DNA from 2 places in the Paenibacillus sabinae T27 genome. Region 1 is predicted to be linked to the other one. Evidence: riboswitches for the same ligand, from Rfam matches in the RefSeq annotation. Region 1 holds a riboswitch; the other holds the start of a gene.
The links. Region 1 has a riboswitch for cyclic di-GMP ahead of PSAB_RS12975 (thiamine pyrophosphate-binding protein). Riboswitches for the same ligand answer to the same signal wherever they lie in the genome.

Region 1 (6,104 bases):
TCGTTCTGCTCCGAGCGACGCTTGTTTGAGTCGCCAATAAATCTTCTAAAGCCAATATAATTAGCTTTTGAAGTAATGTCAATAATAATAACATAAAAATTTAAAATAATTAATTTTAATGCGGTTTTTTGTGTTATTGAGCTTGAAGTGTTACTTAATTTGACATTGCTAGTTCTCTATTTGTGGAAAAAATGGGATAAATAATCATAAAAAAACGGCCCGTATGCGATATTTGCATACGGGCCGTTCTCGTGCCGTTTAATTGATGGTGTAACTTAATATTCCATCACAAAAGCTACGTTTTGCCATCCGGCGCCGACCGTCCAGAACAGAAGCTTGTCTCCGCGTTCAAGCAAGCCCGTGGTTACAGCCCGGTGCAGGGCAATAAAAGGGCTGCTTGTCGAGGTATAGCCAAATTCATCGCCGATGTAGACGGCTGCATCGGAGTCGATACCGGTTTTGCCCGATACCGCCTTAATGTTGGGAAGCGACAGCTGCGAGAAGCAGGCCACCTTTATCGACTCAGGTGCGATTTCATTGTTGCTTAGCAAGGTGTTGATGGACTCCGAAGCGGCGTCCACGCAGATCGAGTCGTCAAAGGGAATGAATTTAACATTGAACTCTCCGGCGCCCACGCCGGTGCGTCCCACATTCGACAGACCTTCAGCTGGGAACATGGAGTTGCCGTAGACACAAGTATCGGTCTGGTAGATGGAATCAATGAAGCCAACCGAATTCTCATCACGCTCCAGAATGACTGCTGCAGCCGCGTCACCAAAGTTGGCATAGTAGACCGGATCGTTCTTGTCGGCATGCGGCGCAACATGGTCAGAGCCGATGACCAGAGCACGGCGGATTCTCGGATTGGCCATCATCTGACGGCTGACCTGTTCGAAGGCAGCTGTCATTCCGGCGCAGTTCGCATTGCTGTCGATGCAGATCGTATGGGAGGCTCCGTTAATCAGCCGGTGAATCATTAATGAGTTGGTAGGAAAGATATATTCAGGAGTCTGACTCGCGTAAGCGATAAGGTCGATATCCGCACCGGTAAGACCGGTCTTCTCCAGAACATTACTCGCCGCTTCAAAAGCCATCGTCAGGGAGTTCTCTTCCTCATTGTCAATGCTGTAACGGTTTTCACGGCCGAGAGCTGCGAGAAGTCCACGAATATCAATGCCTTTTTCGTCAAAATGCTGAATGAAAAAGTCATTGCCAATCCTTTTGTTTGGATGATAGATATCGATGTCCTTAATACGAATCCCAGCCATATGAGTCCTCCTAAAAGTTTTGTGAGCGGCACATCAAGGTTCAACTTCGTACAAAACTCGCTTCGAAAGCATCCGCCAAGTTTTGTGAGCGGTACATCAAGGTTCAACTCCGTACAAAACTCCCTACGAAAGCATCCGCTAAGTTTTGTGAGCGGCACATTAGAACCCTTCAGCTATGGAAGATCAGCCGGTCTTACAGGCTGATGATATCCAGGTTTTCAAGTCCCGCTTTGCGGCCCAGTCGAGCCAACTGCATTTTGAGAACAGGGTTACTCTCAAGCGTAAGCTTCACTTTATCGAAGCCGTCTTTCTTGAACATCAAGAAGCAGCCTTCAAGAAGCGGTACGACATCAGGAGCGGTTACATTCAGCTTTCTGCAATCAATATCCAGCAGATATTCAGAAGGAGTAATAGGATTAATCGTTTCTTGATAGGCCTGGATCGATTTCAGACCGTCTTCTTCGGTGAAGGTACCCTCCAGTTCGATATTAACGATTTTTTTGGCGGAATCCGTCTTCAAAATAAATTTTCCCATGTGTTCATCTCTCCCAGAGTTTATTAGTTCAGCGTCTCGCTTTGGCTGCGTATTACACAGCCGGTTACTTGAGAATATCCTTCATAACTATTTCTTAACGTCAAGATTCGACATTATCACCTTAGCATTGGGATATTTTAACTTGATTATAAACATAAATTTCTCATTTATGCAATAAAAAGTCGAATTGTGTAACATTTTGACGGAGAGATAGTTATTGGATTTCCTCTAGTGTTGCGAGGAGCACATTAAATGCGGTAATCACTCTCGGAGCACCGACACAGGGAACCAGATGCAATAAAATGCCCTTGATCTGATCGACGGTCATGCCAACGCTGAGCGCCATCACATAATGAACGCCGAGCTGATCGAACTGTCCCATCGAAATTAAAGCGGAAATCACGACGATCTCTTTCCAATCTGCTGCAATGGTTGTCCGCTGAAAAACGTCCCCATATGCATTGCCCATGATATATTCAGCCAGTTCAGGAAAATGCTCTTTGATCGGAGCGAGCGCTTTGGCTCCATAGTCGCCGGAAAGGTTGGAGAAATGCTTAAGACCGCTGTTGATGTTGTCTATCATGAGAAGCCTCCTAGACGTTAGTAATCTAATTCAAATTCAATACACGGTGTGCGGTAGGGGGCACCTCATCGCGATCGGTCAATAGTTCGATGACAGCCACGCGGTTTAGAGCTATTGCTTCGCTAATAGCCGCTGCAAATTGTTCCTGGGTCTCGCACCGGAATCCGGTCGCTCCAAGCGATTCGGCAAATTTCACGGCATCCATTGGGACTTCAAAGAGCGTTCCGTCGATTCTGCCCGTAGTTTTTTCCATTCCTTTTAAAGCCATGTCCAGCTGCATGTTGTTCACTACGATGAAAATCACCGGGATATTTTTGCAAACAGCGGTATTTATTTCAGTTCCGAGCATCATAAAGCAGCCGTCGCCGGTAATGCAAAATATTGTTTCTTCCGGGGAGGCCACCTTGGCTCCGATCGCCATGCCGATTGCGTTGCCCATGCAGGCAAAGTAGGCGTCGAAGACAAAGCTTCCCGGCTTCTTCACGTTGTACCATTTCACGGCGTTGAAGCCGTGGCTGCCGTCATCCACAAAAACCGTATTGTTAGACGGTATCAGGTCGCTCATGGTGCTCATTACCGATGCAAGGGAAAGTTTAGACAGGACGGGCAGCTCTTCCTTATAATGAGCGGCGGTCTCCGTATCCCGTTCCGTTATCGCAGAGGAGTCGACACTCTGTAAAATCAGTGATAGATTATCGCGCACATCACCGCCGACCGCAATCGTATGGGAGTTCAGGATTTTGCCTACAAAGGTAGGGTCGATATCGAACTGAATCAGCGTCTCCGGATGGTTCTCGGCTTTCAGATTGCAGATGGTCATATCACTCAGGCGGGAACCCAGCACGATATACAAATCGCTATGATTCATCAAGTCATCGCCATGTTTGCAGCCGCCGACACCGACCGGACCGTGGTACAGCGGATGATCCCAGACGATGGCGCCTTTGCCGCCGGGAGTGGTAACGACAGGAATATTGAAGGTTTCCGCCAATTGAACCAATTCCTCATGTGCGCCAGAGCGGTTCACGCCCTTGCCGGCAATAATAAGAGGCTTCTTGGAATGGTTAATGGCATTAATTACCCGGTTGACCTTAGCGTAATCCACAAGCGTTTCCCGTTCAGGATAAACGATTCGGCATTCTTCCAGCAGCTCTGTCTGCACATCGAAAGGGATGCATAGATGAACAGGTCCGCGTTTGCCGCTCAGTGCAACAGAAATAGCATGGTTAAAAATGGTGCTGAAATGATCGCCGCGTTCGACCAGCTTGCTGAAGAGCGTTGCGGGTCTGAACATTTCCGCCAAATCGGCGAGATATGAGGAAGAATCCTGGCACTGGGGAATACCCAGCTCTTTAATGGATTGATGCCCTGTAATGAAGAGCACAGGGAGGTTGTTGGCTTTGGCGTGGGCCGCTGCGGTAATGAGGTTGGTTCCCCCCGGTCCGGATGTGCCGAAAGCCACGGCGAGATTTCCCGTTTTGAGGGCATAGCCGGAAGCTTCGAATCCGGAACTGGATTCATGTCGTCCGGGAATAAATTCAATACCGTAATCGACCATCTTGAGAACGATCGGGCAAATGGATTTGCCGATGATGCCAAAAGAATGCTTAACTCCGAGGTTGCGTAATGCCTCCGCCATATAATCTGCGACTGTCTTCAAAAGATCCACCCCACAATTTAAATATTGTTTGTAATGTTATCTTTCCTTAGAAGTGAAACTGGTAGATCAGAATTACTAGAAAATAGAAAACCTGTACTCAGGACTGAGCACAGGTCGGTTGACAAATAACCACATAGGACGCTGGTTGTATACCGCATCCCGGTTCCTCGGCAACCTGGCTGTCATGGTCTCATGAAATAAATGAGACTGTAGATCCATGGCTTTGCGTCATTCCCTTTCGGAGAATTTTGCCCATATAGAGTTTGTTTTGTTGAATAATACAACGAGTATACACCTTTTACAATATATTCCCAACTTAGCTTTTGTCAATATATTTTATAGAAAACCGCTCGAAATTTGACGGTTTTCGCGATGAACAAAATGGAGTAATCAACTGTTGAGTGAGATATTCTGGTACGGGCAAAAAGACTCATACAAGTTCCATACAAGTTTCTTAAAAGCATTTTTACGTACGGGTAATGGGTGAAGATGAATCATGGAGTTAGAAATAGGCCTATTGTAGGATTTCTGATATGATTAAACTGCTTATGATTCATTAGGGGATAACCATAATATAGGGGGATTGCATAATGTACGAACATCTAGTCGTCTTTAAATTCAATGATGGCCTTACACCCGCCAAGCAGCAGGAGCTGCTCGATCAATTGCTCGCGCTGCGGGACCGCATCCCGGGGATAACCGATTTAAGCGCAGGCGTCAATGTGACAGAGGAAACGGACAATATTCATGGATACACTCTTGGTCTGCGGGTCACATTCAAAGATCTGGAGTCGCTGCGTTCCTATGGACCGCATCCTATTCATCAGGAGTTTGTGAAGTCGCTGGATGGGCTATTGGAAAATGTGGTTGTCGTCGATTACCCCAAGATTTAAGTCTTTCAATAACGCCGGGCATTGGCTAAAGCACAGGGAACCGGAAATAACAAACGAATGGACTGCTCTATTTGCCTTATACGTTTCTATGAACTTGCTAATATACTGTATCAACCTTTGAAAAGGAGTGATACAGTTGGCTAATAGTGATGTACGTCTTGCGCTTTGGTCAGGTAATAATTTTTCTGTTCGCCGGATTCTCTTCAGACGCGGAGGAGTTGCAGTTCGTGATCTTGGAGCGTTTCGGTTCGACAATGTTCTCTCGAGCTTCCGGCTTAGAAATGTAGTGGAGAGATCTCAAGTCACTCTCGTGCTGTTCTCGCAAATAAACTTTCAAGGGTCGTTCCGTGTATTCCGCGGAAGCCAAAGCGTGGCGAACCTGGGAAATTTCAACTTTAACAATGTCACATCTTCCCTGGTCGTAGTGGGACGAAATCTTACAAACGCCGAAATTGCTTTGATTCAAAGCACAGGCAGACCGCCTCGTGACATCCTCATCATCAGACAATAATCAGGCAATGACGGAAAAAGGGTGCTTCGTGCACCCTTTTTTCGTGTGATAATATATGGCACGGCAGCAAACAATAAACGAGCTGTTACGTGCTGGTTGTGAACGAAAATAGAAAATATCCAAAAAATGATGGTGATAACATGACTGAGAGAGCAGGAATCCCGGAAGCGGGATGGAATTTCGACAATAGTTATGCCCGCTTGCCGAAATCTTTTTTTTCCAGACAAGACCTGAATCCCGTAAATTCGCCGAAGCTGATCGTTCTGAATCGTCCGCTGGCTGCCTCGCTCGGGCTAAACGCTGAGGCGCTCCAAAGCAGCGATGGCGCAGCGGTGTTTGCCGGCAGCCGGATTCCCGAAGGCGCCGAACCGCTGGCACAAGCTTATGCAGGCCATCAATTCGGGCATTTTACCATGCTGGGAGACGGACGGGCCCTGCTGCTCGGGGAACAGATCACCCCCGGCGGCGAGCGGTTTGATATCCAGCTCAAAGGTTCGGGCCGAACGCCGTACTCCCGCAGAGGTGACGGCCGTGCAGCGCTTGGACCGATGCTGCGCGAATTTATCATCAGCGAAGCGATGCATGCGCTGGGGATTCCGACCACCCGGAGCTTGGCCGTTGTGACAACAGGTGAGTCCATCATGCGCGAAACCG
Region 2 (6,104 bases), 2.5 Mb from region 1:
CGCGGCTCATCGCCGCCACATCTTCAGAAGTTACGAGCTTCTCGCGTTCCAGCCGCTGCGCATAAATCCGGTAAACGGTAGGGTGGTTCTTCACCTTGCCGTATACGATCGGCTGGGTCATTTCCGGGTCATCCATTTCATTATGGCCGTGTCTGCGGTAGCCGACAAGATCGATGAGAAAATCTTTTTTGAACAGACTGCGGTAAGCGCTGGCCAGACGGACGGCGGCGATGCAGGCTTCCGGGTCGTCGGCGTTGACGTGAACGATCGGAATTTCATAACCTTTGGCGAGATCGCTCGCGTAGTGCGTGGAGCGGGAATCTTCGCTCTCCGTTGTAAAACCGATGCGGTTGTTGACGATGACATGAATCGTTCCGCCATTCTGGTACCCCTTAAGCCTGCCGATATTCAGCGTCTCCGCCACAATGCCTTCGCCAGGGAAGGCGGCGTCTCCGTGCATCAGGACGGCCATGGCCTTGTTCGTGTCCAGCACAGGCAGCCCCGGTGTGCTCCGGTCTTCCTGGGCAGCGCGGGTAAAGCCTTCCACCACCGGGTTAACGAACTCAAGATGGCTCGGATTGTTGGCGAGCGTCAGGCGGGCGCGCACGGTCTCGCCTTCGTGCACCGCGCGGTCGGCGCCCAGATGGTATTTGACATCGCCGGTCCAGCCGTAGTTGATGCCCATGGAGCCTTCGGACGGGAACAGCTCCTTGTTCGGAGAGTGGTGGAACTCAGAGAAAATGATTTCGTAAGGTTTGCCCAAAATATGGGCAAGCACATTCAAACGCCCCCGGTGGGCCATGCCCATCAGAATATGCTCCGCACCGTCATGCGCGGCGGCCCGGACGATCTCGTCCAGCATTGGAACCAGCACGTCGGTGCCTTCCAGGCTGAAACGCTTCTGGCCGACGAACGTCTTGTGCAGGAAGGTTTCGAAATGCTCAACCTCGATCAGCCGGTTCAGCAGAGCTTTGCGCTCGGACGGCGTCAGCGGGGCGGGAGAGGTGGCCGATTCGGCCTGGTTGTTCAGCCAGCGGAGCTCGGCTTCGTCGTGGACATGGCCGAATTCATAGGCGATCGTCTTTGTATAGGTTTGGCGCATCCGGTGATAAGCATCCCAGCCTGTCTGCACATCCGGCGGAGCGTTCTCCCAGATGAGCGAGGCCGGCAGGGCGAGCAAATCCTCGCGCGTAAGTTCGTAAGTCTCGGGGTTCAGCCATTTGGCCATGGAATCCTGAACGTGTTCCAGCGGGTCGATATCGGCCGCCAGATGGCCAAAGATGCGAATGTTCGCGATCAGCTTGGATGCTCTCACCGCTTTCCGGAGCCAGTCAGTGTCGCCGGACAGCGAAGGTCCGGGAGCTTTGGCGGCCTCGGATGTCAGCGGAGGAGGGCCGTAGATAGTGAAAAGTTCGCGGTAGCGGGCTTCGACGGAAGACGGATCTTCAGTGAACTGCTCGTATTTTTCCTGGATGTAGCCCAGATTGGGACCATAATACTTGCTCCAAACGGATTCGCTATAGGACTCATTGGCTGACATAACAAACATCCTCCTAACGGATACACTCCAGACGGGCGCCGAAGGGCGGTCTGTACAGGAGCTGCAATGATTACGTTTACATTCTATTATAAAAATAACCGATTATAAAGGTATGGCTTCCATCCTATTGTGCTACTTTCAATATAGGTAATCAATTCAACCTTTCGTCCAATCCGTTCGAAAAAAGGCATGAGTAATCACGGCGGTCTTCCCTTGGCCGACCAGCACCTTATAGACCGCATCGGGAGAGGTGATAAACGCTAATTATCGGGCCTATATGACTAGATAAATAATTTTTTACGTTAAAAAATATGATTAGGGGACTTGAAAAAGGGGTACTTGTAATTTATAGTCCTTATATACTACAGACTACTAAGAAGATACATAATTGAAAGCGATTGCTATATAGGGATTATCATTTCAGCCTGATTTGATCTTCCCTTCCGCGCAAATTATATGGTTTCCACCATTCGACACACTTTCGGCCAAGTCTTTTGTATAATAACCTTTGCAACCTAGTCAACAATGATGATCGTAACCAGATCCTTAAACAAGGGTCCAGTAAAAGGTAAACCTGCTGAAAAGCTGGGGCACAAAGTCTCGGGTCTAAGGTGATCTTTAGAAGCTACGACGGCCGGACTGCCTGGGGACAAAAATCTTAGGAGGAGATTTTTTGGATAAGTCCAACCAGGGGAAAATCGAAGAACTGCAGACGGTAGAGCTTGATATGGAATGGGTATATTTGCTTCTGAAGGCGAAGAAGCAAGGGATTCATGCGGATGAAATTCGTCGGTTCTTCAATGACAGGACGCTGAAGGCTATGTAGTGGAGAGGGGTCTGACAAGATAATCAAATTCATAATGACAGAGGCCATGGCGGCGCGGCGCCATGGCCTCTTTATGTCGGTATAAGAATCTGCAAGCTGCATGTCCGCACCTTCTTAGATTGCCCGCGGACAACGCATTATTGATCCTTTTGTTCAAGCCGCCATTTCTGGTAATCCAGAAACTCCTTGAACTCGCGTTTGCTTACACCTGAGGCCATGGCCTCCTGAACCAGCTTGAACCATTCGGAATCGAGCGGTTCCTCCTGCGAATCGGAAAGTTCTCCGTAGAGAAGAACGTGAACGGGTACGTCCAGAGCTTCGGCAATTTTCTCGATGAATTGGATAGAGGGGTTGGATTGGATGTTGCGTTCAACATTGCTTAAGTAGGATTTGGCCACATCGGCCTTGCCCGCCAGCTCGGATAAGGATAATCCCTTCTCCAGGCGGAGCTGCTGAATGTGCTGCCCTATGTTATCTGGCACGACTAGTTACGCCCCCCTCCTTGCTTTTTTGTACTAGTATAGCAAACGTCCGCAGACATGGCAAAACCGGCATTTTCCAGATTTGCCCGAGAAATCCGGAAGGTGCCGGCAATGCAGCTTATGAGCGGACATATGGCCTTCCCGGCGGCGCTGCGCCGAATGAAGGGTCAGGGCAAGCGTACGCCCCGAGAACTGACATACAGGTCATACCATTCCTTGCGGGTAAGCTCCAGCTTGTCTGCGTCTTTGCAAGCCGCGATGCGCTTTGGGTTTACCGTTCCGATGACAGGCTGAATCGCGGCGGGATGCGTCATCAGCCAGGAGAGAACGACAGCCTCCGGCGTTGTCCCTTTTTCTTCCGCCAGCTTTTGAACCAGGCGAGCGGTGCTGCGGACCGCTTCCGGTTCCTCGTCTCCCAGCGGCCGTCCGCTGTATTTGCCTTGGGCAAGCGGTCCCCAGGCCTGAAGCTGGATATTCTCCAGCCTGCAATGCTCGATCGTCCCTTCGGGCAGGCATTGATCCTTCCAGGCTTCCTGGTTCACGCTCACGACTGAATCGAGCCAGAAGATTTTCTCCAGGCTCATTTCCAGCTGATTGACGATAATCGGCTCATCACTGTAAGCCTGAAGCAGCTTGATCTGTCCCGCACTCATGTTGGAAACGCCGAAATGCCGGACTTTGCCGGACTCCTTCAGCAGGCGGAGCGCTTCGCCCACCTCTTCCGGGTCCATCAGAGGATCAGGCCGGTGCAGCAGCAATATATCGAGGTATTCGGCGCCGAGGCGCGACAGAATGCCGTCTACGCTGCTCAGGATATGGCTCTTGGAGAAATCGAACACATTGGAGCTTTCGCCCGGCTCCGCCAGCTTGATGCCGCACTTCGACTGAAGAATGATGCTTTCGCGCAGCTCCGGGCGTTCTTTAAGAACGGCGCCGAATACCTTCTCCGCTTTGCCGCGAGTATAGATATCGGCATGGTCGAACATATTGATGCCGATCTGGAGCGCAGCTTCGACAGCTTCATGTCCTTCCTTGATGTGCTCTTCGGTAACCGGCTCGCGGTTCCAGCCCCCGCCAAGGCCCATGCAGCCCAGGACCAGCCGGCTTGCGGGGATTCCGCGTTTGTTCAGCGGTAACGTTTTCAATTCGATCCCTCCGACAATGTGATTGATGACAACATGGCTATTGTACAACTTTAATTGCCCAATTTCTAATCCTGGGCGGGTACCCGGCAAGCTATTGTACATTCAGATCGAGCGGTTCCCCGACATCACCGAGCCTCTGCGCCCGTACATCACTGTACAGGCGCTTCAACCATTTCAGTTCGGTCATGCTGTGCTCGTACTTGCCGTACATCAGATGCAGCGCCGCCCGGGAGACGGAAGGAATATGCTCCTCGTAGACCTGATAGGCAAGATTGACCTGGTGCTCGGCCTCCCGGATGCGTTCCTCCAGCAGCTTCGCAATTTTGTCCGGATCGACATGCCGGGAGAAGGCCAGGGCGATATACATCGGGTGAAATATCGCATCGTTCTTGCGGAACTGCTGCAGCAGCAGCTGCTCGAACAGCGATTTGCCCGAATCCGTGATTCTGTATATCGTTTTGTCCGGCCGGTCGATGCTGCGGATAATTTCAACCTGCTCGATTTGTCCGCTCTTGGCCAATTGATCGACGGCGTAATACAGGGAGCCCATCTGCAGCTTCGTAATCCGGTCCATGGCGCGGTCTCTCATCACCAGCATCATTTCATAGGGATGCATGTCCCGCTCCAGCAGCAGTCCGAGAATGGCCAGCTTCATCGACATGGGGATTACTCCTTGTCGAGCGCCGGCTGCGGGGCTTTCTGGCGGTTGAACAGGCGGTCATGCGGCATCAGCAGCACGGCCCCGAGTCCAAGTGCCGCCGGAATAAGCGCCCACAGGAACGTATGCGCGATGGAGGAGGACAGCGCAGCCGAAATTTTCTCCAGCACCGGCGCTGGGATTTTCGCTCTGGCTTCGGGCGTCAGCGCGGACCTCGGATCGCCGAAGGCCGAGGATTGGGCAGCTCCCCCGAACGCGCTGCTCAGCTTGTCCGTAAACATATTGCGCTGGATGATACCGAAGATCGTAATACCGAGCGTCATGCCGAGCGAGCGCATGAAGGTAATGGCCGACGTGGCCGAGCCGCGCTGACGGACATCGAAATGATGGACCGAGGACATATTGAGCACCGAGAAGGAGAATCCGACGCCGAAACCGGTCAGGGCCATATAGATATTGACCAGAAGGCGGGAAATGTCCGGCGACAGGGTGCCGAGCAGGGCGACGCCGGCGACGAAGCAGACGGCGGACAGCAGCATAATATTGCGGAAGCTCGTCCGGGCCGTGAGCTGTCCGCCAAGCTGGGCGCCGGCAACCGAACCGACCATCATCGGCATCAGGATGAGGCCGGAATTGGTCGCGGACCCGCCGAATACGCCCTGCACGAAGATCGGGATGTAGACGGTCGCCACGATGAAGGCCGAACCGTAAAAGAACCCGGCCAGCGCGCTTGTCGCGAACAGCTTTTTTTGAAACATGCTGAAGGTGATGACGGGTTCGGCTGCGCGGCGCTCAATCAGCAGGAAGGCGATCAGCAGAACCGCAAATCCGGCGAACAGGCCGATGATATTGACGGAGCTCCAGGCATATTCCTGGCCGCCCAACTCCAGGGCGAACATGAGACAAATCACCGATCCGACCAGCGTAAGGGCGCCGCCCCAGTCGATCCGCTGTCTGGAGTGGGTGACCGACTCCTTGTAGAACATGGCGATCATAACAAAGGCAATTACGCCAAGGGGAAGATTGATATAGAAGACCCACTGCCAGCCGACGTAGTCGGTAATGTAGGCTCCGAGAAGCGGGCCGAGCACGCTGGAGATGCCGAATACGGCGCCGAACAGTCCGGTCATCCGGCCGCGCTTCTCCGGCGGGAAGATATCAAAGACGATGGTGAAAGCGATCGGCATTACAGCGCCCCCGCCCACACCTTGAATGGCGCGGTAAATGCTAAGCTGAGTAATGCTGGTTGACGTTCCGCACAGGGCCGAGCCGATCAGGAACAGCAGCAGGCCGAGCATGAAAAAGCGTTTGCGGCCGTACATATCGGACAGCTTGCCGAATATGGGGGTGCCCGCCATAACCATGACCATATAGGCGGAGGTCACCCAGACGATTTTGTCCAGGCCGCCGAGTTCAGCGACAATGGTGCCCATGGCCGCGGCGACGATCGTGT

Region 2: another riboswitch for cyclic di-GMP. It lies ahead of PSAB_RS24880 (anti-repressor SinI family protein); the one in region 1 lies ahead of PSAB_RS12975 (thiamine pyrophosphate-binding protein).

The regions. Positions count from the first base shown of each region.
Region 1 is NZ_CP004078.1:2,832,249-2,838,352, reverse strand. It holds gene PSAB_RS12990 (3-oxoacyl-[acyl-carrier-protein] synthase III C-terminal domain-containing protein) at 276-1,268, opposite strand; gene PSAB_RS12985 (hypothetical protein) at 1,462-1,803, opposite strand; gene PSAB_RS12980 (carboxymuconolactone decarboxylase family protein) at 2,018-2,386, opposite strand; gene PSAB_RS12975 (thiamine pyrophosphate-binding protein) at 2,412-4,055, opposite strand; cyclic di-GMP riboswitch class I at 4,213-4,309, opposite strand; gene PSAB_RS12970 (Dabb family protein) at 4,637-4,939, shown strand; gene PSAB_RS26460 (hypothetical protein) at 5,076-5,450, shown strand; gene PSAB_RS12965 (protein adenylyltransferase SelO) at 5,591-6,104, shown strand, end outside.
Region 2 is NZ_CP004078.1:338,984-345,087, forward strand. It holds gene PSAB_RS01585 (2-oxoglutarate dehydrogenase E1 component) at 1-1,540, opposite strand, end outside; cyclic di-GMP riboswitch class I at 2,098-2,187, shown strand; gene PSAB_RS24880 (anti-repressor SinI family protein) at 2,214-2,366, shown strand; gene PSAB_RS01590 (helix-turn-helix domain-containing protein) at 2,504-2,848, opposite strand; gene PSAB_RS01595 (aldo/keto reductase) at 3,016-3,993, opposite strand; gene PSAB_RS01600 (PadR family transcriptional regulator) at 4,085-4,654, opposite strand; gene PSAB_RS01605 (MDR family MFS transporter) at 4,660-6,104, opposite strand, start outside.